2 regions of the Clostridium cochlearium genome follow, and region 2 is predicted to be linked to the other one. Evidence: a T-box and tRNA genes for the amino acid it is inferred to sense, from the RefSeq annotation. Region 2 holds a T-box; the other holds one or more tRNA genes.

Region 1 (11,723 bases), 690 kb from region 2:
TATTTCCAGGATCTGCATAATTCTCCAACTTAAAATATGATTCTGCTTTTTCTATACCTTTATCTGTTAGCATAACTGCATTAGCTTTTTCATCTACAGTAAAATCTTCTTCTTTTATTAAGGATTTGGCAAAGTAATCTGCTACTTTATAAAACTCTGTAGACTTTTCTCCTTGTCCTGATATTATAAGAGGAGTTCTAGCTTCATCTATTAATATGGAATCCACTTCATCTACTATTGCAAAGTTTAATTTTCTTTGAACTCTTTCTTCTTTGTAAACCACCATATTATCTCTTAAATAATCAAAACCAAGCTCACTATTAGTTCCATAAGTAATATCACAATTATATGCTTCTTGTCTTTCATTGTGTTCTAAATCGTGAAGAATAACCCCTACAGTTAACCCTAAAAACTCATATATAGGTCCCATAGTTTCTCTATCTCTTTTTGCCAGGTAGTCATTTACTGTAACTATATGTACACCCTGGCCTTTTAGGGCATTAAGATAGGCTGGTAATGTTGCAACTAATGTTTTTCCTTCTCCTGTTTTCATTTCTGCAATTCTACCTTGATGTAAAATTATACCACCCATTAATTGTTCTCTATAAGGTTTTAATTTGACAACTCTCCAAGCAGCTTCTCTTACTACCGCAAAAGCTTCTACTAATATATCATCTAAAGTTTCTCCCTTTGACAATCTTTCTTTAAATTCATTTGTTTTATTTTTTAACTCTTCATTTGTTAATTTTTCCATCATTGGATCTAATTTATCTATCTTATCTACTATTGGTACTACTCTTTTAAGTTCTCTTTGACTATATGTGCCAAATATTTTTTCCCAAATCCTCATGTTATTCATCCTCACTATTATAAAATTTCTTAATTATTATATACCTTATAGATTATAACATCTAATTTAATCCTCTTCAACTTATATAATGTAAGTTTAATTTTTATAAATAACACTTTTTATTTTACATTCCATAATTTAGGTATTATAATTAATTTGAACCTTTCATAATTTGAATTAAAAACTGAGGTGAAAATATTGGCTCATAAATTGAAAAATTTTATATTTTGTGCTGACGAAATAATACTCGACGAACATACAAGAAATCATTATATCAAATTTATTAATTCCATTCCTTGGGCTTGTTTTTATTTTTTTACTCATAATTGTTCTATAAGTCGTAAAGAACTTAAAGAAATCCTTTTAGATTTTGGAATTAATGTTTCATTAAATTCAGTATTAACCCCAAATTATTTATTGCTAGGATATTGCAAAAAAATATATCATTCTTTTAATGTTTACCCAATAATTAATAATAATTTTTCTCATGATTTTTATGATTTTCATATTCATAATATTGAAATATGTTATAGATATTTTGATTTAATTTTTCTTTCAACTACTAAATTAGATAATAATCATAAAGAATTAATACAGAATAGCAATGTTCCCATAGTTCTTTCATCAAACTTATGTAAAAGTAGAAAACTTGATTGTAACAAATGTACTTCAAACTGTTATGTAAGCTTTTTAAAGTTTAATTATAAAAATAGATTAATAATTCCTGACGCACCACCTTTTTTTAATACATTTTTGTTATTTAAAAATTTAAATTTAAAACCATCCGAAAGTTTATTTATCACAAATAAAATTAAATATGATTATTCTAAATTTCAAGAGGCTGGTAGCAAAACGGCCCTTATTCTTGAAAATAACCATATTGATAGATATCTAAATTCTCCTTATGATGCAGATGTAGTAATTGATGACTTAGATAATTTATTATATTTTCTAAACATAAAGGAGAAGGCTTAGCCTTCTCCTTTATGTTTAGAATTCTGGTTCTATTAAACCATAATTTCCATCTTTTCTTTTATAAATTACATTTACTTCCCCTGTATCTCCATTTTCAAATACGAAAAAGTTATGTCCTATAAGTTCCATTTGTAAAACTGCTTCTTCTGATGACATTGGTTTCATTGCGAATCTTTTTGTTTTTACTATTTTTGATTCCTCTTTAGACTTATCTCCTTCATAATCAGGTATAAATTGAAATCTTAATGAGTCACCATGCATTCTTTTTTGTAATTTAGTTTTTTGTTTTCTTATTTGTCTCTCTAGTTTATCTATTACTAAATCTATAGAAGCGTACATATCTTCATTAGCTTCTTCTCCTCTTAGAATAACTCCATTAAAAGGAATTGTCACTTCTATTATTTGTCTATTCTTTTCAACACTTAATGTAACTTGGGCCTCTATATCAGGTTTAAAATACTTATCTAATTTTTCTAATTTCTTTTCCACCACATTCCTTAGAGCATTTGTAACCTCAATATTTTTTCCTGTCACTGTTATTTTCATAGCTTCAGCCCCTCTCTTAATGTTTATTATTTTTTATTTATTTTTAATGTTATATATATTTTAATACGATTTACTCTAAATATCAAGTTATTTAATGCCAATTAACAAAATATTAAGTTAATTTTAATTATTTTGTATATTTATGCTAAAAACAAAAGCTTTAACCATTAAAATAATAGTTAAAGCCTTTTGTTTTTAAGTTAGCTGACCTGATCTTTGACCCCACACTCGCCTGCTGGAGATTTCGCTACCCAGAATTCTCCTCTCACTACTAACCCTCTCGTATTATTATACGGCAGGTCTTACTTCTAAACCGCACCATGCTCATTAAATATTTTATTTAACTTACGTGGATCGTTTTGCCTGCGGCTGGCATCGACTTTCAATCACAAACCTAACTTAATACAATAAAATTATACAACAATTTTAGCTACAGTCAATACATTTAACTCTTTTATATTTACATTACATATCTCTTTTGAAGCAAAATATACTGTAGCTCCAGTGGTTATAATATCATCTATTAAAATTATTTTTTTATCTATAATTTCGTCTTTATTAATAAGTTTAAAACCCTTTTCTAGATTTATCCATCTATTTTCTCTATTTAATGTTTTTTGCTCTTTGGTACTTTTCACCTTTATCAAAGTATTTTTTACAGGCACTTGTAGTATATCACCAATATTTTTAGCTAAAAATTCACTTTGATTAAAGCCTCTTTTTTTTAAAGATTTTTTATCTGAAGGAATATATGTTATTAAATCACAAGGAATATTCTCTTTTATTATCTTTTCTGCCATATAACTAGCCAATATTTCTCCGCTTCTAAAACTTTTTTTATATTTTAAAGATAATATCATTTCCATTATACTTGAAGAATAATACGCTGTACTATAACAGCAAATTTTAAATTCTTCTTTATTTATATAAAAATTACCTTTACACCAATTTATTTTATGAAAACAATTTTCACATATTCCATGTTTTGAGTAAACCCCACATATAACACATTGATCTTTGGAAGGATACAATAAACATGCTATACTTTCTTTTATTATATCTAAATACTTAAAAGTCCCATTTCCCATGCTTCTTTATTGAATCTCCTAGTTATTTGTTTTGCCTTATCTAAAGCTCTAGTTTCTTCATTGCATACAAATATAACTTCCTTCATAGCTCCTTCTCTTCTAAGTACCATTTCTCCACAAAAATATATTAAATTTTTATAATTGTACACATGGTCATCTGCAAAAAATACCATTATATTTGTATCCTCATCTTGACTTATATGGTGGGTTTTCTCATTAAAATCATCAGTTATTATTATAGATTTTTTCAAATGTTTAAAATTAGATATTACCTTTATATTATTATCCTTTTTAGAATAATATAATATATTTTTGCTAATACTTTTATAATTATTTTCAAAATAATTATAAACATTTTTCAACCGCTGCCCATCTGGAACATATATTATAACTTTCTTGTCAAGTTCTATAGTCCACTTTAAATATTCATAAATCATATAAGGAATATCACTGTTTAAATCTACTTTTGTAGTTATTATTCTAGGTTCTATTATAGGCATACTATTTTTATATAAAGGTAACACTATTTCTCTTTTATTGCTGAAAATTGGTTCTATGGAATAAGCTATACCTTTTCCATTTTCCTTTAAATTTCTTTTCACTATATGCTTAATTGATTTTTTATGTAGCAATGAAATTTTTCTTATCTCATCAAATATTACTAAATCAAATTTTTCTTCAAGTTGTATTGCTACTTCAATATTGCATACTAGAAGTCTTTTTTGTTGTAAATTTTCAACATTCTTTATGTAGCTATAATCTTTAAAATTAGATATTTTTTTTATATTTAATATAATATCTATATCTTTATCCTCTTCTGTAATATACAAAACTCTTTTATTACTATTAACAAAAGTTAATATAGTTTCAACAAGTATAGATGATGAATTATTAGGAACTGTTATTATATTTAACAATTTTTCTTTTGAAAATATCCATGTTTTTAAATAATTACTTATTTTCTCTAATTGCCAATGATTTTTTTTATCCATTTTAATAAACATATAAACCTCCAGGCTATTGTCCATTATCTTCATAAAAATTTTCTAGTATGTTTTGTATTCTCCACTTTAATAAGGAATATCTTTCAAAACTCCTATTATTATCAACCATAAATTTTAATGCTTTTAATTTTCCTACTACAACCACTAATTCTTTTGCTCTTGTTATTCCTGTATACAATAAATTCCTATTCATAAGCATAGGTGGCCCCATAAAAGCAGGTATTATAACTGCTGGAAACTCACTTCCTTGACTTTTATGTATAGTTATAGCATATGCCAAATCTATTTCATCTAAATAAATATCTTCATAAATTACTTTCTTTTCTTCATCAAAAATAATGGTCATATTGTTGTTTTCTTCATCTATATCCTCTATATATCCTATATCTCCATTGAATATTCCCATTCCTTCTTCTGGATCATATTTATCTATCTTTCTCCACTTAATATTATAATTATTTTTAGTTTGCATAATCTTATCGCCCACTCTAAAAATACAGTCTTTAAACTTCTTCTCTTTTTTTTCTTTTGATGGAGGATTTAGTACTTTTTGAAGGTTTCTATTTAAATTTTCAACTCCTAATATTCCTTTTCTCATAGGACTTAATATTTGTATATGTTTTAATTTATCCCAATCCTTATTAAAATTTGGTAATCTCTTATGAATTAGTCCTAATAGAATATCCAATATATTCTCATTAGAATCACCGTTTAAAAAAAAGAAATCCTTATTCCTTTCATTCAAAATAGGCATTTGTCCACTATTTATCTTATGTGCATTTAAAGTTATTGCACTAGTTTCTGATTGTCTAAATATATCCTTTAATCTTACTACTTTAACACAATTGCTTTCTATTAAATCTTTTAATACATTTCCAGGACCTACCGATGGTAATTGATCTACATCACCCACTATTATAAGTCTAGTTCCTATAGATATAGCTTTTAGTAAGTTATTCATAAGCATTATATCTATCATTGATGCTTCATCTATTATCACTACATCACATTCTAAGGGAGTTTCTTCTGTTTTAGAAAATATTTCTTCTTCCCCTACCCCCATTTCCAATAATCTGTGGATAGTTTTTGCATCTCTTCCTGTAGCTTCTGTCATTCTTTTTGCTGCTCTCCCTGTAGGTGCTCCCATACAAACAGTATATCCATATTTTTCATATATATCCGAAATACAGTTTATAATAGTTGTTTTACCCGTACCAGGTCCACCTGTTATTATTTCTACTCCATTCAAAAAGGCTCCTATTATAGCTTCTCTTTGTGAAGGAGAAAATTTTATATTATTATTATCTTCAAAATTTCTTATTTCTTCTTCTACAGTCATATCTAAATCCTTATGATTATATAATGATAATTTTAATATATTCTTTGTTACGCCTAATTCACAATAATAATAGGGTATAGAAAAAATATATTCTTTTCCATCCACTATTTCTACTCTTAATTTACCTTGAAGAGCACTTTGTAATACATTTTCTTTTATCTCTTCTTCTTCTACATTTAATATTTCTTTTCCATCTTTTATTAATTTATCCGCTGGCATGCAAGTATTTCCTAATGCAGAAAATTGATTCAATACATAATTTATACCACTTTGTATTCTAAAAGGAGAATTTATATCAACTCCTAAATTTTTAGCTATTTTATCCGCTGTTTTAAATCCTATTCCTGAAATAGTTTCTGTTAATATATATGGATTTTCTTTCACTATTCTAATAGATTCGCTTTTAAATTTCTTATATATCTTGAGACAATGATTTATAGATATACCATACTCTTGAAAAAACATCATTATATTTCTAACTTCTTTTTGATCTTCGTAAGACTCTTGAATTATACCTATTTTTTTATCTCCTATGCCCTCTATTTCCTTTAATCTTTCAATATCATTCTCTAATATATGAAAAGTCTTCAATCCAAATTTTTGAACAATTTTTTTAGCTGTTACAGGCCCTATTCCGGGAATTATACCTGATGATAAATATCTTTCAATTCCTTTTTTAGTATCAGGAATGATTTCTTCACAACTTTCAACTTTAAATTGTCTTCCAAATTGAGGATGAATTACCCATTCTCCATATAATTTAAGATTTTGTCCCTCCGATATATAAGGTATACATCCTACTATAGTTGTTATAGAATTAGCATCTTCCTTAATTCTACTGACAACATATCCATTTTCATCATTCCTAAATATTATGGAATCAACGGTTCCTTGTATTTCTTCCATAAGATCTCCCCTAATTTTACTATTTTTATATATTATATCATACACCGCCTCTGGTTAATGAATAATGAACAATTTATAAAACTATATAATATTTATTTTTAATTATACCCAATAAAATTAAAAGTTTTCTGATTCAAGAAATAAAGTTTCACTAAATTGTCTATTATCCATCAATAAAAAACCCCAGTAAAAATTTACCAGGGTTTTTTTATATGCTTTTATATTAGATTAAGGCTTTTATTTGTTCCACTTTATTTAGATTTTCCCATGGAAGTTCTATATCTGTTCTTCCAAAATGTCCATAGGCTGCTGTTTGTTTATATATAGGCCTTCTCAAATCTAGCTCCTTTATTATAGCTGAAGGTCTTAAATTAAATACCTTATTAATTATTTCTATAATTTTCTCATCTTTTATTTTGCCTGTTCCAAAAGTCTCTACTGAAATAGAAACAGGTTTTGCTACTCCTATAGCATAAGCTAGTTGAACTTCCAATTTATCTGCTACTCCAGCTGCTACAAGATTTTTAGCTACCCATCTAGCTGCATATGCTGCAGATCTATCCACCTTTGTAGGATCTTTTCCTGAAAATGCTCCACCACCATGTCTTCCATATCCACCATAGGTATCAACTATTATTTTTCTTCCAGTTAATCCAGCATCACCTTGTGGTCCACCTACAACAAATCTTCCTGTTGGATTTATATAATAATGAGTATTTTCATCTAAAAGTTCGGCTGGTACAACTTTAGATATTACATGCTCAATAATATCTTTTTCTATTTGTTCTCTTGTAATTTCTGGTCCATGCTGAGTAGATACTACTATAGTATCTATTCTTACTACTTTACCATCTTCATATTCTACAGTAACCTGTGTTTTACCATCTGGTCTTAAATAAGGTAATGTTCCATTTTTTCTTACTTCGGATAATCTTCTAGATAATTTATGAGCCATAGATATTGCCATTGGCATATATTCTGGAGTTTCATTATCTGCATATCCAAACATCATTCCTTGATCCCCTGCTCCTATAACATCTTCATTATCTATTCCACCTTGTTTAGATTCTAAAGATTCATTAACACCCATAGCTATATCTGGAGATTGTTCTGATATAGATGTTAATACCGCACAGGTATCTGAATCAAATCCATATTTAGCTCTAGTATATCCTATATTTTCTATTGTATTTCTTACTATTTTAGGTATATCTACATAACAATTGGTAGTTATTTCCCCTGCTACCAAAACCATTCCTGTAGTTACACTAGTTTCACAAGCAACTCTACCATTTGGATCTTTTTCAAGTATAGCATCAAGTACTGCATCGGAAATTTGGTCACAAATTTTATCTGGATGTCCTTCTGTAACTGATTCAGATGTAAATAATTTCCTCATTTTTTTACCTCCTATTGTGTAGCTCTTATATAAAAATAAAGTCTCTTCTGATAAGAAGAGACTTGCTTTTTACTTGCTATCCCTCTTATCTTGCAGAATTTTCTGCAGGAATTGGCACCTTAATATTAAAAAATATTGGTTGCCGGGTTTCATTGGGCCCTTTCCCTCCACCTCTCTCGATAAGAGCTTTTTATCTAATTATATTACTAACTAATATTAGCACATTAATATTTAGCTGTCAATTATATATTATGCTATAATAAAAAAATAACACTAATATTTTAGTGTTATTTTTTGGTGGAGGAGGACGGATTCGAACCATCGAAGGCGAAAGCCAACAGATTTACAGTCTGCCCCCTTTAGCCACTCGGGAACTCCTCCATATATGGAGCTGGCAATAGGACTTGAACCTACAACCTGCTGATTACAAGTCAGCTGCTCTGCCAATTGAGCCATGCCAGCACATTTTAAGAAACTATGGTGGAGGAGGACGGATTCGAACCATCGAAGGCGAAAGCCAACAGATTTACAGTCTGCCCCCTTTAGCCACTCGGGAACTCCTCCACATATGGAGCTGGCAATAGGACTTGAACCTACAACCTGCTGATTACAAGTCAGCTGCTCTGCCAATTGAGCCATGCCAGCACATTTTCTATCGAACTTGTCGACAAAAACAAGTATACAATTATATTGTTAAAAATTCAAATGTGATTATAGTATAATAAATCGATATTAATCATTATATCTCTATTTTTCTCTTACTATCTCTTTCTTAACTATGTAGATAATTTAAATTGTACTATTTTTTATACTTCACTTAATGTATTGCTTATATTATAATGCTATTTAGATAAAATTTTAATTTTGAAAAGGAAGATTGATATGAAACAACTTTTAAGTAAACTTAGGAAAGCAGTAAGTGATTTTTCTTTAATAGAAGATGGCGATAATATTGCAATTGGCCTATCTGGTGGAAAAGATAGTATCGCTCTTCTGTATCTTTTAAGTAAATATAGAATGTTTTCTCCTGAAAAATTTAACATAATAGCAATTACTATAGATCCAGGAACAAATATGGATTTTTCTCCTTTAAAAGCTCTTTGTAAAGATTTAGATGTAAATTTTCACATAATAGATTCTAATATAAAGGAAATAGTATTTGATATTAGAAAAGAAAAGAATCCTTGTTCTCTTTGTGCCAATTTAAGACGTGGAATACTAAATGATAATGCTAAAAAGCTAGGTTGTAATAAAGTAGCATTAGGTCATCATAAAAATGATGCTGTTGAAACACTTTTATTATCTATGTTCTATGAAGGTAGAATTAGTTGCTTTCTTCCAAAAACTTATTTAGATAGGAAAGATATAACTGTAATTAGACCTATGGTATATATAGATGAAGAATCTATTAAAAATACTTCAATAAAATATAATTTTCCTATAATACAAAATCCTTGTCCTGCTAATGGTTTTACTAAAAGAGAATCTATAAAAAATTTAATAAAATCTCTAAAAAAAGATTTTCCTGATTTAGATAATAGATTATTAGGTGCTTTAACAAATTCTAATCAACTTTGTATTTGGAATAAACAAAATTAAACAATTTGCTATAATATTAATTACACCACCTTCATATAAATTATTGAAGGAGGTGTAATTTTTGGATAAAACCATGGTCCATTATAATGATCCTTTGGCTTATAAAATAATAGGAAATAGTTTAATAAACTTTTTAAATGAAAAAACTATAATAGTGTGTATAGGAACAGATAAATGCATAGGAGATTCTCTTGGTCCTATAACTGGTACAATTTTAAAAACAAAAGATTTTCCTCTGCCTGTCTTTGGAACAATAGAAAATCCAATCCATGCGTTAAATATAAAAATAAAAATGGAAGAAATATCTTCTTTATACCCTAATCATAGTATACTTGGCATAGATGCTTGTTTAGGAGAACCTAATAATATTGGATTTATACAATCACGAAATTATCCAATATATCCTGGAAAAGGTGTTGGTAAGGAACTTCCTCATGTGGGAAATCGTTCCGTAGTTGGAATAATCGATTCCACTGAAATGAATATATTTAATAATAATTCTATTCGACTTAATTTTATACTTAATATGGCCAAATCTATTTCTGAATCCATAATATATGGTTTAAAATTATCTTGTAAAGAATACATTTTGTCAAATAAAAATAAAGCAAAGATATAAATTCTTTGCTTTTTTATTTTTAGTCTATTAAAACTATACTATCTCCTTGAAAAGTTATATCTAACTTATCCAAGTATTCTAACATCTTCCCTGTACCAATAGCTACACATGTAACTGCATTTTCAGAAACATATACTGGTACATGGGTTACTTCTGATATTAACTTATCTAAACCATTTAATAATGCTCCACCTCCGGTCATTACTATACCTTTATCAGATATATCTGCCGCTAATTCTGGTGGGGTTTTTTCTAAGATAGCATGGGTACTTTCAGCTATAGTATTTATAGGCTCTATTAAAGCATCTCTCATCTCTGATGACGATACAGTTATATTCTTAGGTAACCCTGATATTAAATCTCTACCTTTTATATCCATAAAATTTTCTTCACCAACATCATAAACAGATCCTATATTTATCTTTAAATCCTCTGCAGTCCTTTCTCCTATCATAAGATTATGCTTCTTTCGTATGTATTTTATTATAGCTTCATCGAAGCTATCACCGGCTATACTTATTGTTGATCTTGCAACTATTCCTCCTAGTGATATAACCGCTATATCGGTTGTCCCTCCTCCTATATCAATTATCATATTACCACTAGCTTTAGTTATATCAACACCAGCACCTATTGCCGCAGCTAGAGGTTCTTCTATTAAAAAAACCTTTTTAGCACCTGCATTCCTTGCTGCATCTATAACTGCTCTTTTCTCAACTTCCGTAGACTCACAAGGTATACATACTACTACTCTTGGTGAAACCATTTTCTTTTTACCACAAGCTTTAGTAATAAAATGTTTCAACATCTTTTCTGTCAAATCGTAATCAGAAATAACTCCTTCCCTAAGGGGTTTTAATGCAACAATATTGCCAGGAGTTCTACCAATCATTTGCCTTGCTTCTTCTCCTACTGCTAAAAGCTTATCTTTACTTTTATCAATGGCTACTACTGATGGATCATTCAATACTACACCTTTTCCTTTAATATAAACTAGTACAGTGGCTGTTCCAAGATCTATTCCCATATCTGTTCCTACATTAAAAAACATCCCTATTTTTCACACCTGCTCTTTCCTTATTCTTCTTTGGTAAATTTTGATACTACCTAATATCAATTATAATAGGAATGTTTTTAACCTTCAATAGCTTTATACTTCAATTTTGTAGCTTTTCCACCTCTTATATGTCTTTCTGCCTTATTAAATTCCAATATATTTTTAGCTTCTTTTGCAATTTGAGGATTTATTTTAGGCAATCTTTCTGTCATATCTTTATGAATTGTACTTTTGCTTACACCGAAGACTTTGGCCGTTTTTCTTATAGTAGCTTTAGAACTTATTATATAATTAGCGACTTCTAAAACTCTTTCTTCAATGTAATCCTTCAAATTACTACC
Region 2 (9,039 bases):
GCATGAGCAGTTCTTATTATTGTTCCCATATTACCAGGATCTTGAACTTTATCTGCCAATATATATATACCAGATTCTTTTGGTTGATATACTTCTTTCATATTTACAATTGCCAATATCCCTTGTGAATTTTCAGTGCCGCTTATACTATTAAATGCATTGCCACTTAATATGTATGCTTTATCTTTTATACTTTCTATACTTATATTAAATTCTTGTAACTTATTTAAAGAATTTTCCTGTATTAATATATATTCTATACAATAATCTGATTTCAATGCCTCTTCTACAAACCTAAAGCCTTCTACTATAAACTTTTTTTCTTTTTTTCTATGCTTTTTATCTCTTAGTTTTCTAACAAACTTAATTAAATTATTGTCTTTGCTAGTTATAGTATTCAATTTTAATTCACCCTTTATTTAGATACCAAAGTTTCTAATTTATTTAATTCCTCTGTTCCACCTATTGCAACTATAATATCTCCTTCTTCAATTACATCACCTGCTGTAGGAGAAACATTTATTTCTTCCTTCTTTTTTATAGCTACTATATTTATACCATAGTTTGCTCTTATACTTAAATTTTCTAAATTTTTACCATACCATTCTTGTGGTGCTATTACCTCTGCTATACTAAAATCTGAAGATAATTCTATATAATCTAATATATTTGTTGAAACTAAATTATGTGCAACTCTTACTCCCATATCTCTTTCTGGCAATACAACTTTATCAGCACCTATTTTATATAAAACTTTTGCATGTAATTCGCTGTTAGCCTTTGCAATGGTGTATCCTACCCCTAATTCTTTTACTAAAAGAGTTGCCATTACGCTTGCCTGTAAATCAGATCCTATAGTAACTACTGCTACATCAAAATTTCTAACTCCAATAGATCTTAAACTATTCTCATCAGTAGCATCTGCTTGAATTGCTTGGGTTACACTGTCAGAAATATTTTGTACCCTATCTTCATCAGAATCAATTGCTAAAACATCATTTCCTAGGGAATACAATGTTTGAGCAACAGAAGTTCCAAATCTCCCTAAACCTATAACTACAAATTGTCTCTGTGTCAATCTAAACACTCCTTATCCTACTAAAACTTTTCCCTCTGGATATTTTATATTCCTAGAGGATTTTTTATTTGATAAAGCTAATGCCAATGTTAAAGGACCTACTCTTCCAGCATACATAGTTAGTGCTACTATAATTTTTCCCGCAGAACTTAATTTTGTGGTTATACCTAAAGTTAATCCAACGGTTCCAAAGGCTGAAGTAGCTTCATAAAGTAAATTTTCAAAAGAATTAGAACTATCCGTAATAGATAATAGCATTGTTACAACAGTAACTATAGAAAATCCAATTACTACAATTGCCAACGCCTTATATATATTATCCTTAGAAATTCTTCTCTTAAAGATTTCAGTATCTTCTCTCCCTTTTATTACACATAATATAGTCATAAACATTAATCCAAATGTAGTAGTTTTTATTCCTCCTGCTGTAGAGCCTGAGGAACCTCCAATGAACATTAGGATAATGGTTAAAAATTTTCCAGCTGTAGTCATATCTGAAGTCGATATAGAATTAAATCCAGCTGTTCTTGGAGATACTGATGCAAAAAAAGAAGATAATGCTTTTCCTTTAAAACTCATATTCTTCATAGTGCCTGGATTATTAAATTCAAATAAGAACATTAAAATAGTACCAACAACTATTAATATAGCAGTTGTAGACAAACATATTTTTGAATGAAGAGATAATTCCCTAAATCCTTTAAAATTATATATTTCTTGCCATACATAAAATCCTAAACCACCTATAATTATGAGTAACGATATAGTCAATATAATTACTGAATTATCATAATATCCTGTAACACTACTATAATTTCCTATAAGATCAAATCCTGCATTGCAAAATGCAGATATTGAATGGAATATACTATAATATATACCTTTTCCTATACCAAATTCCGGTATAAATTGTGTTGATAAAATCAAAGCTCCTCCCATTTGTACCGAAAATGTAAATATTAAAATATATTTAACCATTTTGACAATACCTTGTGTAGAAAAAGAATTATATGCTTCTTGCATAAGTATTCTTTCCTTTAAAGTAATCTTTTTGCCTAATATTAAAGCAACTAGAGTACCAAAAGACATAAATCCTAATCCGCCTATTTCAATCAATAACATTATAACGGTTTTGCCAAAATAATTCCAATAAGTCCCTGTATCTACAGTAACTAATCCAGTAACACAAGTAGCAGACGTAGATATAAAAAAACAATCTATTAAAGGAGTTTGCTCTCCACTCTGAGTAGCTATAGGTAAATGTAATAATATAGCACCTGTAAAAATAACTATTGCAAATCCTAATGCTAAGATTCGAAATGGAGTAGCTCTTTTCATTTTAAATCTTTGTAAGTTCATATATATGTCTCCCTCTTACTAAAATGATACTTAATTGTTGTTTTTATATTTTAATGAAATTATATCATTCTAAAGATAAATGTCAATTATATGATATATTCATACAATTGACATTTTAAGTTAAAAAAATGCAGCAAATTGCTGCATTTTTTATGCGTTAAGTTGTTTTTTAGCTACTTCAACTAATTCAGAAAAAGCTTTTGGATCATTTATAGCTATTTCTGATAACATTTTTCTATTCATATTTATTCCTGCAAGTTTAAGTCCATTCATAAATCTTGAATAGGAAAGACCATTTGTTCTTGTAGCCGCATTAATTCTTGCTATCCATAATTTTCTATAATCTCTCTTTTTTAACTTTCTTCCAACATAAGCATTTCTTAAAGCTCTTATAACACTTTCATTAGCTGTTTTAAATAATCTACTTTTTCCACCAAAGTATCCTTTTGATAGCTTTAATATTTTTTTATGTTTTTTACGTGCATTCATTGCTCTTTTTACTCTTGCCATTTTAACAAACCTCCTTTAACCGAAAACTATAAGTATGGTAATAGCTTCTTCATTGCTTTTTCTTGTGTTTCTGAAACGTATCCTGTTTTTCTTAAATTTCTTTTTGTTTTTGTGCTTTTCTTTGTTAATATATGGCTTTTATATGCCTTTGCTCTTTTAAACTTTCCTGTTCCTGTCTTTTTAAATCTCTTAGCTGCTCCTCTATGAGTCTTCATTTTTGGCATATTATGTTCCTCCTCTCAACACTACAGATTAAAGTATTTTATTTTCTTGGAGCTAAAACCATAGTCATATTTTTACCTTCTAACTTAGCTGGTTTCTCCACAACACAAACATCCTCTAGTTTAGATAAAAAAGCATTTAATATCTTTTTACCTACTACATTAGAATGTTCCATTTCTCTTCCTCTGAATCTAACAGTTACTTTAACTTTATCTTCTGCCTTTAAGAACTTTCTTGCATTATTTGCTTTAATTCCTATATCATGTTCTTCTATTGTTGCACTTAATCTTATTTCTTTTATATTAGTAACCTTTTGTTTCTTTTTTGCCTCTTTGTCTTTCTTGGTCTGTTCATATATAAACTTTCCATAATTCATTATCTTACAAACAGGCGGCTTTCCTGTTGGAGCTATCATTACTAAGTCCAATTCTTTTTCTTCAGCTTTTTTTAAAGCTTCAGATGTAGGTATTATTCCTAGTTGTTCTCCATTTTCGTCAATAGTTCTAACTTCCTTTTCTCTAATTTCTTCATTAACAAGGAAACCTTTTTTAATAATATTCACCTCCTAGGTGGATTTAAAATAAAAAAAGACGGCAAATGCCGTCCTCTAATCAAAATTAAAATACTAATTTCATAACCTTACTAGCTGTGCTGTAAGGTGAGAAACGGCTGGTTTCTTCTTAACGTTTTATATTATACTATCTTTAACTTTTATTGTCAAGCTTTTTTATGCTTATTTAGAATTTTCTATTACTCTATTTTCTATTTCATAGTTTAATTTTTGTATGAACTCTTCTAAAGCAATAGCTCCTAAATCTCCTTCTTTTCTACTTCTTACTGCAACTTTATTCTCATTTACTTCTTTATCTCCTAAAATAATCATATAAGGCACCTTTTGAAGTTGAGCTTCCCTTATTTTATATCCTATCTTTTCATTTCTATCATCAAACTCTACTCTTATTCCATTTTCCTTTAACTTATCAACTACTTTATTTGCATAATCTTTTTGTGCATCTGTAATAGTCATAACTTTTACTTGCACTGGAGCTAACCATGTTGGGAATGCCCCTGCAAAATGCTCTATAAGTATTCCTATAAATCTCTCTATACTTCCAAATACAACTCTATGAACCATTACTGGTCTATGTCTTTCTCCATCTTGGCCTATATATGTTAAATCAAATCTTTCTGGCATTTGGAAGTCTAACTGAATAGTTCCACATTGCCATGTTCTGCCTATACAATCTTTTAGATGGAAGTCTATCTTAGGACCATAAAAAGCTCCGTCCCCTTCATTTATTTTATACTCTAATCCTGCTGCTTCTAAAGCATTTTTTAATCCATTAGTTGCAACTTCCCAATCTTCATCACTACCCATTGAATCTTCTGGCCTAGTAGATAATTCAACAAAGTATTCAAATCCAAAAACTTTATAGAAATCATCAATTAATTTTATTACATTTAATATTTCATCTCTTATTTGTTCCTTTGTCATAAATATATGCGCATCATCTTGAGTAAAACATCTAACTCTCATAAGTCCATGTAATGCTCCAGATAATTCATGTCTATGAACTAATCCAAGTTCCCCTAATCTCATTGGAAACTCCTTATAGGAATGTAAATGGCTTTTATAAACTAAAATTGAACCTGGACAATTCATTGGTTTTATAGCAAAGTTTTCATTATCTATTTTAGTAAAGTACATATTTTCTTTATAATGATCCCAGTGTCCTGATCTGTGCCATAGTTCTTCATTTAATATAACTGGAGTTCTTATTTCATCGTATCCTGCTTTAGTATGTTTTTCTCTCCAGAAGTTTTCTAAAATATTCCTTACTACCATTCCCTTAGGATGGAAAAATGGGAATCCTGGTCCTTCTTCATTTATACTAAATAAGTCTAATTCTTTTCCTAATTTCCTATGATCCCTTCTCTTAGCTTCTTCTAATAATTTTAAATATGCTTCTAATTCACTTTTCTTTAAAAATGCTGTTCCATATATTCTTTGAAGCATTTTATTTTTTTCATCGCCTCTCCAATAAGCTCCTGCTACTGAAAGAAGTTTAATTGCCTTTATTTTTCCTGTAGAAGGCATATGTGGTCCCGCACATAAATCTACAAAATCACCTTGTTTATAAAAAGAAATAACTTCTCCTTCTGGTAGTTCCTCTATTAATTCAACTTTATAAGGTTCATCTGCATCTTTGGCAAGCTTAATAGCTTCTTCTCTTGGAAGTTCAAATCTTTCAATTTCTAAATTTTCTTTTATTATTTTTGACATTTCTTTTTCTATCTTTTCTAACATTTCTGGTGTAAAAGTAAAATCTACGTCAAAATCATAATAAAATCCATTATCTATTGCTGGTCCTATTGCTAATTTAGCTTCAGGATAAAGTCTTTTTACTGCTTGAGCTAATATATGTGAAGCTGTATGTCTTACTGTTCTTCTTCCGTCTTCATCATCGAAAGTTAATATTTCTAACTGACTATCTTCTTTTATTTCTGTCATAAGTTCAGCTACTTCGCCATTTACCTTAGCCCCTACAGCTTTTTTATATAAAGCTGGACTTATTTTCATAGCTATGTCGCTTACCCTTACTCCTTTTTCTACTTCTATTACTTTTCCATCTTTTAGTGTTATATTTATCATTATATACTCCCTCCTTAAATATAGTGCTTATTTATATTCAAAAAATAAAAAAACGCCCCTCTAATGGGACGATTATCTCGTGGTTCCACCCAAATTCGATAATAAAACCTTAATTTTATTATCCTTTGAGATCCTTTAACGCAGGTAACGGAAATACTTACTTAATTTCAGTATTCAGCTCTAAGGTGGTTTTCAATAAATACTATTAAGAAAATCTTTCAGCCTAAGAATTTCCCTCTCTTTTATAATAGTAATTTTATTTACTCTTCCTTTTCTTAGCTTTTAACATCTTATTATATAATTATATTCATCTAACCAACTATTGTCAATAACTTTATTCCCTATATTGTTTATTTATTTTTCTGCAGGTTTCACAATTATTACAATAAACCACTTTTTTTAAAAACACATTATTTATAGTATTTATAAGTTCTTTGTTCAAACAATTTTCAACGCAATGTATAACTATTTTTTCTGGACAATAGGTTATCAAACCACTTATTAATATATCATCTAAATTTATTTCTAATGACATATTATTAGAAACAAATTCCTTAAATAACTCTTTAGTTATATCTATTCCATTTTTATCTTTTATTATATAATTACCATCTTTATATATTATTATATTAACCTCATCAATTCTACTTTCTTGTATATTAACAAAATACTTTAATAGTTTTATAAATTCATTATATTCTTTTTCTACAATATATTCCTCTACTACTTTTTCTATTATAACTTTTAATTTTTTTTCTAAACTTTTTGTTCTGAAAGTTAAAAATCCTTCTATATTAATCTCATCTGTTTCACGTATACATTCTAATATTTCATCCATAATTTCATTTTTTTTGTTCATATAATATATATTTGAACTGTCTATGATTTTTTCGTTATTTGTAAGTATATCCCTGATTTTTCCTTCTATTTCCTCTATATCTTTTGAGTTTAAGAAAAAATAACTGTCTTCTAAAAACTCAACCAATCTCTCTTTTAAAAATTTATCTATATATATTTTGTATATTATATCAGCTATATGCAAATAAAATATATTCTTAGTCTTTGTGGTCAATTTTTCATCCGGAATATATATTTTCATAAAATGAATTTTATTATCAATGCTTTCACATACACCTATTTCGAACTCAAAATAAGCTTTTAAAATATTTATTCCTTCAATAACTTCTTTAAAATCATCTTCATATATTATTTTAAATACTGCCATATATTTCACTCCCCTCTGTCATAGTATGTGTTTTATTTTTATGTATATTCATATTGAAATTAGTAAAAATCTAATATAAAATTTACTATTAGGTGATGTATTTATGAAATATTTATTTGTAGATAGTAGGTTATCCATAGAAGAAGAATCTAATTTAACTTCTTTAGGTTACAATATTATAAAATGCCCTTTATTCTCTTTATTATACTATGCTATTTCTGGTCATCCTGACATACTTATACACATATTAGATGAAAAAAATTTAGTTTTACATAAAGATGCAAATAAAAAATTTATAGAAAAATTAAAAACTCTAGGTTTTAATATAAAACTATCTCAAAACTCATTATCTTCTAATTATCCAATGGATATAGGCTTAAATGCAGTAAACTTAGATAATGTTTTTATACATAATTTAAAATATACAGATCCTGTTTTACTTAACAGTGTAAAACACAAAAAATTAATAAATGTAAATCAAGGTTATACTAAATGTTCTGTGGCCGTAGTTAGCAATAAAGCAATAATTACTTCTGATAAAGTTATTGCTCATGAAGCTAAAAAAGTAGATTTAGATGTACTTTTAATTCCTCCTGGAGATATAATTTTACCTGGATTAGACTATGGATTTATAGGCGGATGTTGTGGACTTATAGGAAAAAATATAATGGCTTTTTTCGGCCATTTAGATTATTTTAAATATGGAAATGAAATAAAAGATTTTTTATTTAAACATAATGTAAAACCTGTTTATTTAAGAAAAGGAAACCTTATAGATAGGGGAAGCATTTTGTGTAATGAATAATTAATAATGAACAATGAATAATTATGGATAGCTTTTCTCCATTGTCATTTCGAAAAGCGTTTAATTTTATTAAACCTTGATATTTAGCTTCCCTAAATAAAGATTTTCTGTAGTGCAACGGAAGAAAATCATCCTCAATTGTTCATTATTCACTATTAGTTATTCACTAAATAAAAAACATCTTAAAACAGTTCTGTTTTAAGATGCTTTTTTTATTTGGAGGCACCACCCAGATTTGAACTGGGGAATAAAGGTTTTGCAGACCTCTGCCTTACCACTTGGCTATAGTGCCATATATTGGAGCGGAAGATGGGATTCGAACCCACGACGTTCACCTTGGCAAGGTGACGCTCTACCACTGAGCCACTCCCGCAATACTGGTGGCTCGACCAGGAATCGAACCAGGGACACGAGGATTTTCAGTCCTCTGCTCTACCGACTGAGCTATCGAGCCAAATTGCTTATATATTTTAAATTTAAAAAACATATAAGCAATACAACACAATTATATCCACTATTTTTTATTTTGTCAATATGTATTTATAATTTTCAATCATTTATTATTTTTCTCTAATATCTACTAAAAATTCACTATCCACTATACTAGCCTCTGCTAAAGTAGCCATGTTATTCATAGCACAAAGAGCTGCTTCAATCATAAAAAATTGTAGGGGACATCCTGTACCTTCTCCTAATCTCATTTCCATATGAAGACATGGACTAAGCCCTATTTCTTTTGTAACATATTCAATGCCTGGTTCCGCTGAAAGATGAGATGGTATTAAAAAGTCCTTTACATTTTCATTCATTTTATACGCACATAATGCTGCTGCTGATGATATTATACCATCTATAACTATAGGAACCCTATTTTTAGCTGCTCCTAAAAAGCATCCACATATTCCTGCAATATCAAATCCACCTACTTTAGCTATTACATCTACAACATCTTCTTTAACAGGTTTATTTATTTCTATGGCTTGTTTTATAGCTTTTTTCTTATTTAAAAAACCTTCTTCTGTAAGTCCAGATCCTTTTCCAACTATTTTATCAGAATCTATTCCAGATAATACACTTATTACTGCTGCACTAGTGGCTGTATTTCCTATACCTGCTTCACCAGTACCAAATAAATCGTATCCTTCCTTTACAAATTTATCTACTAATTCTATTCCTGTCTCTATAGC

The links. A T-box is a leader RNA that pairs with one kind of tRNA and senses whether it is charged. The one in region 2 lies ahead of thrS (threonine--tRNA ligase), so its partner is inferred to be a tRNA-Thr.
Region 1: it encodes a tRNA-Thr, which carries the amino acid that the T-box ahead of thrS (threonine--tRNA ligase) is inferred to sense. The anticodon was not compared.

What each region holds. Positions count from the first base shown of each region.
Region 1 covers NZ_LT906477.1:170,162-181,884, reverse strand. The annotation lists gene secA (preprotein translocase subunit SecA) at 1-850, opposite strand, end outside; gene CKV72_RS00900 (HAD family hydrolase) at 1,049-1,825, shown strand; gene hpf (ribosome hibernation-promoting factor, HPF/YfiA family) at 1,841-2,371, opposite strand; gene CKV72_RS00890 (ComF family protein) at 2,785-3,459, opposite strand; gene CKV72_RS00885 (hypothetical protein) at 3,432-4,463, opposite strand; gene recD2 (SF1B family DNA helicase RecD2) at 4,477-6,708, opposite strand; gene metK (methionine adenosyltransferase) at 6,932-8,107, opposite strand; SAM riboswitch class I at 8,190-8,293, opposite strand; tRNA gene CKV72_RS00870 (tRNA-Tyr) at 8,403-8,488, opposite strand; tRNA gene CKV72_RS00865 (tRNA-Thr) at 8,494-8,569, opposite strand; tRNA gene CKV72_RS00860 (tRNA-Tyr) at 8,586-8,671, opposite strand; tRNA gene CKV72_RS00855 (tRNA-Thr) at 8,677-8,752, opposite strand; gene CKV72_RS00850 (tRNA 2-thiocytidine biosynthesis TtcA family protein) at 8,990-9,706, shown strand; gene yyaC (spore protease YyaC) at 9,768-10,325, shown strand; gene mreB (rod shape-determining protein) at 10,345-11,376, opposite strand; gene spoIIID (sporulation transcriptional regulator SpoIIID) at 11,460-11,714, opposite strand.
Region 2 covers NZ_LT906477.1:1,918,345-1,927,383, forward strand. The annotation lists gene CKV72_RS09410 (TrmH family RNA methyltransferase) at 1-401, opposite strand, end outside; gene CKV72_RS09415 (potassium channel family protein) at 416-1,078, opposite strand; gene CKV72_RS09420 (TrkH family potassium uptake protein) at 1,091-2,437, opposite strand; gene rplT (50S ribosomal protein L20) at 2,588-2,947, opposite strand; gene rpmI (50S ribosomal protein L35) at 2,974-3,171, opposite strand; gene infC (translation initiation factor IF-3) at 3,210-3,731, opposite strand; ribosomal protein L20 leader region at 3,746-3,857, opposite strand; gene thrS (threonine--tRNA ligase) at 3,903-5,822, opposite strand; T-box leader at 5,884-6,108, opposite strand; gene ytxC (putative sporulation protein YtxC) at 6,157-7,047, opposite strand; gene CKV72_RS09450 (DUF6873 family GME fold protein) at 7,151-7,852, shown strand; tRNA gene CKV72_RS09455 (tRNA-Cys) at 8,070-8,144, opposite strand; tRNA gene CKV72_RS09460 (tRNA-Gly) at 8,151-8,225, opposite strand; tRNA gene CKV72_RS09465 (tRNA-Phe) at 8,231-8,306, opposite strand; gene cobT (nicotinate-nucleotide--dimethylbenzimidazole phosphoribosyltransferase) at 8,413-9,039, opposite strand, start outside.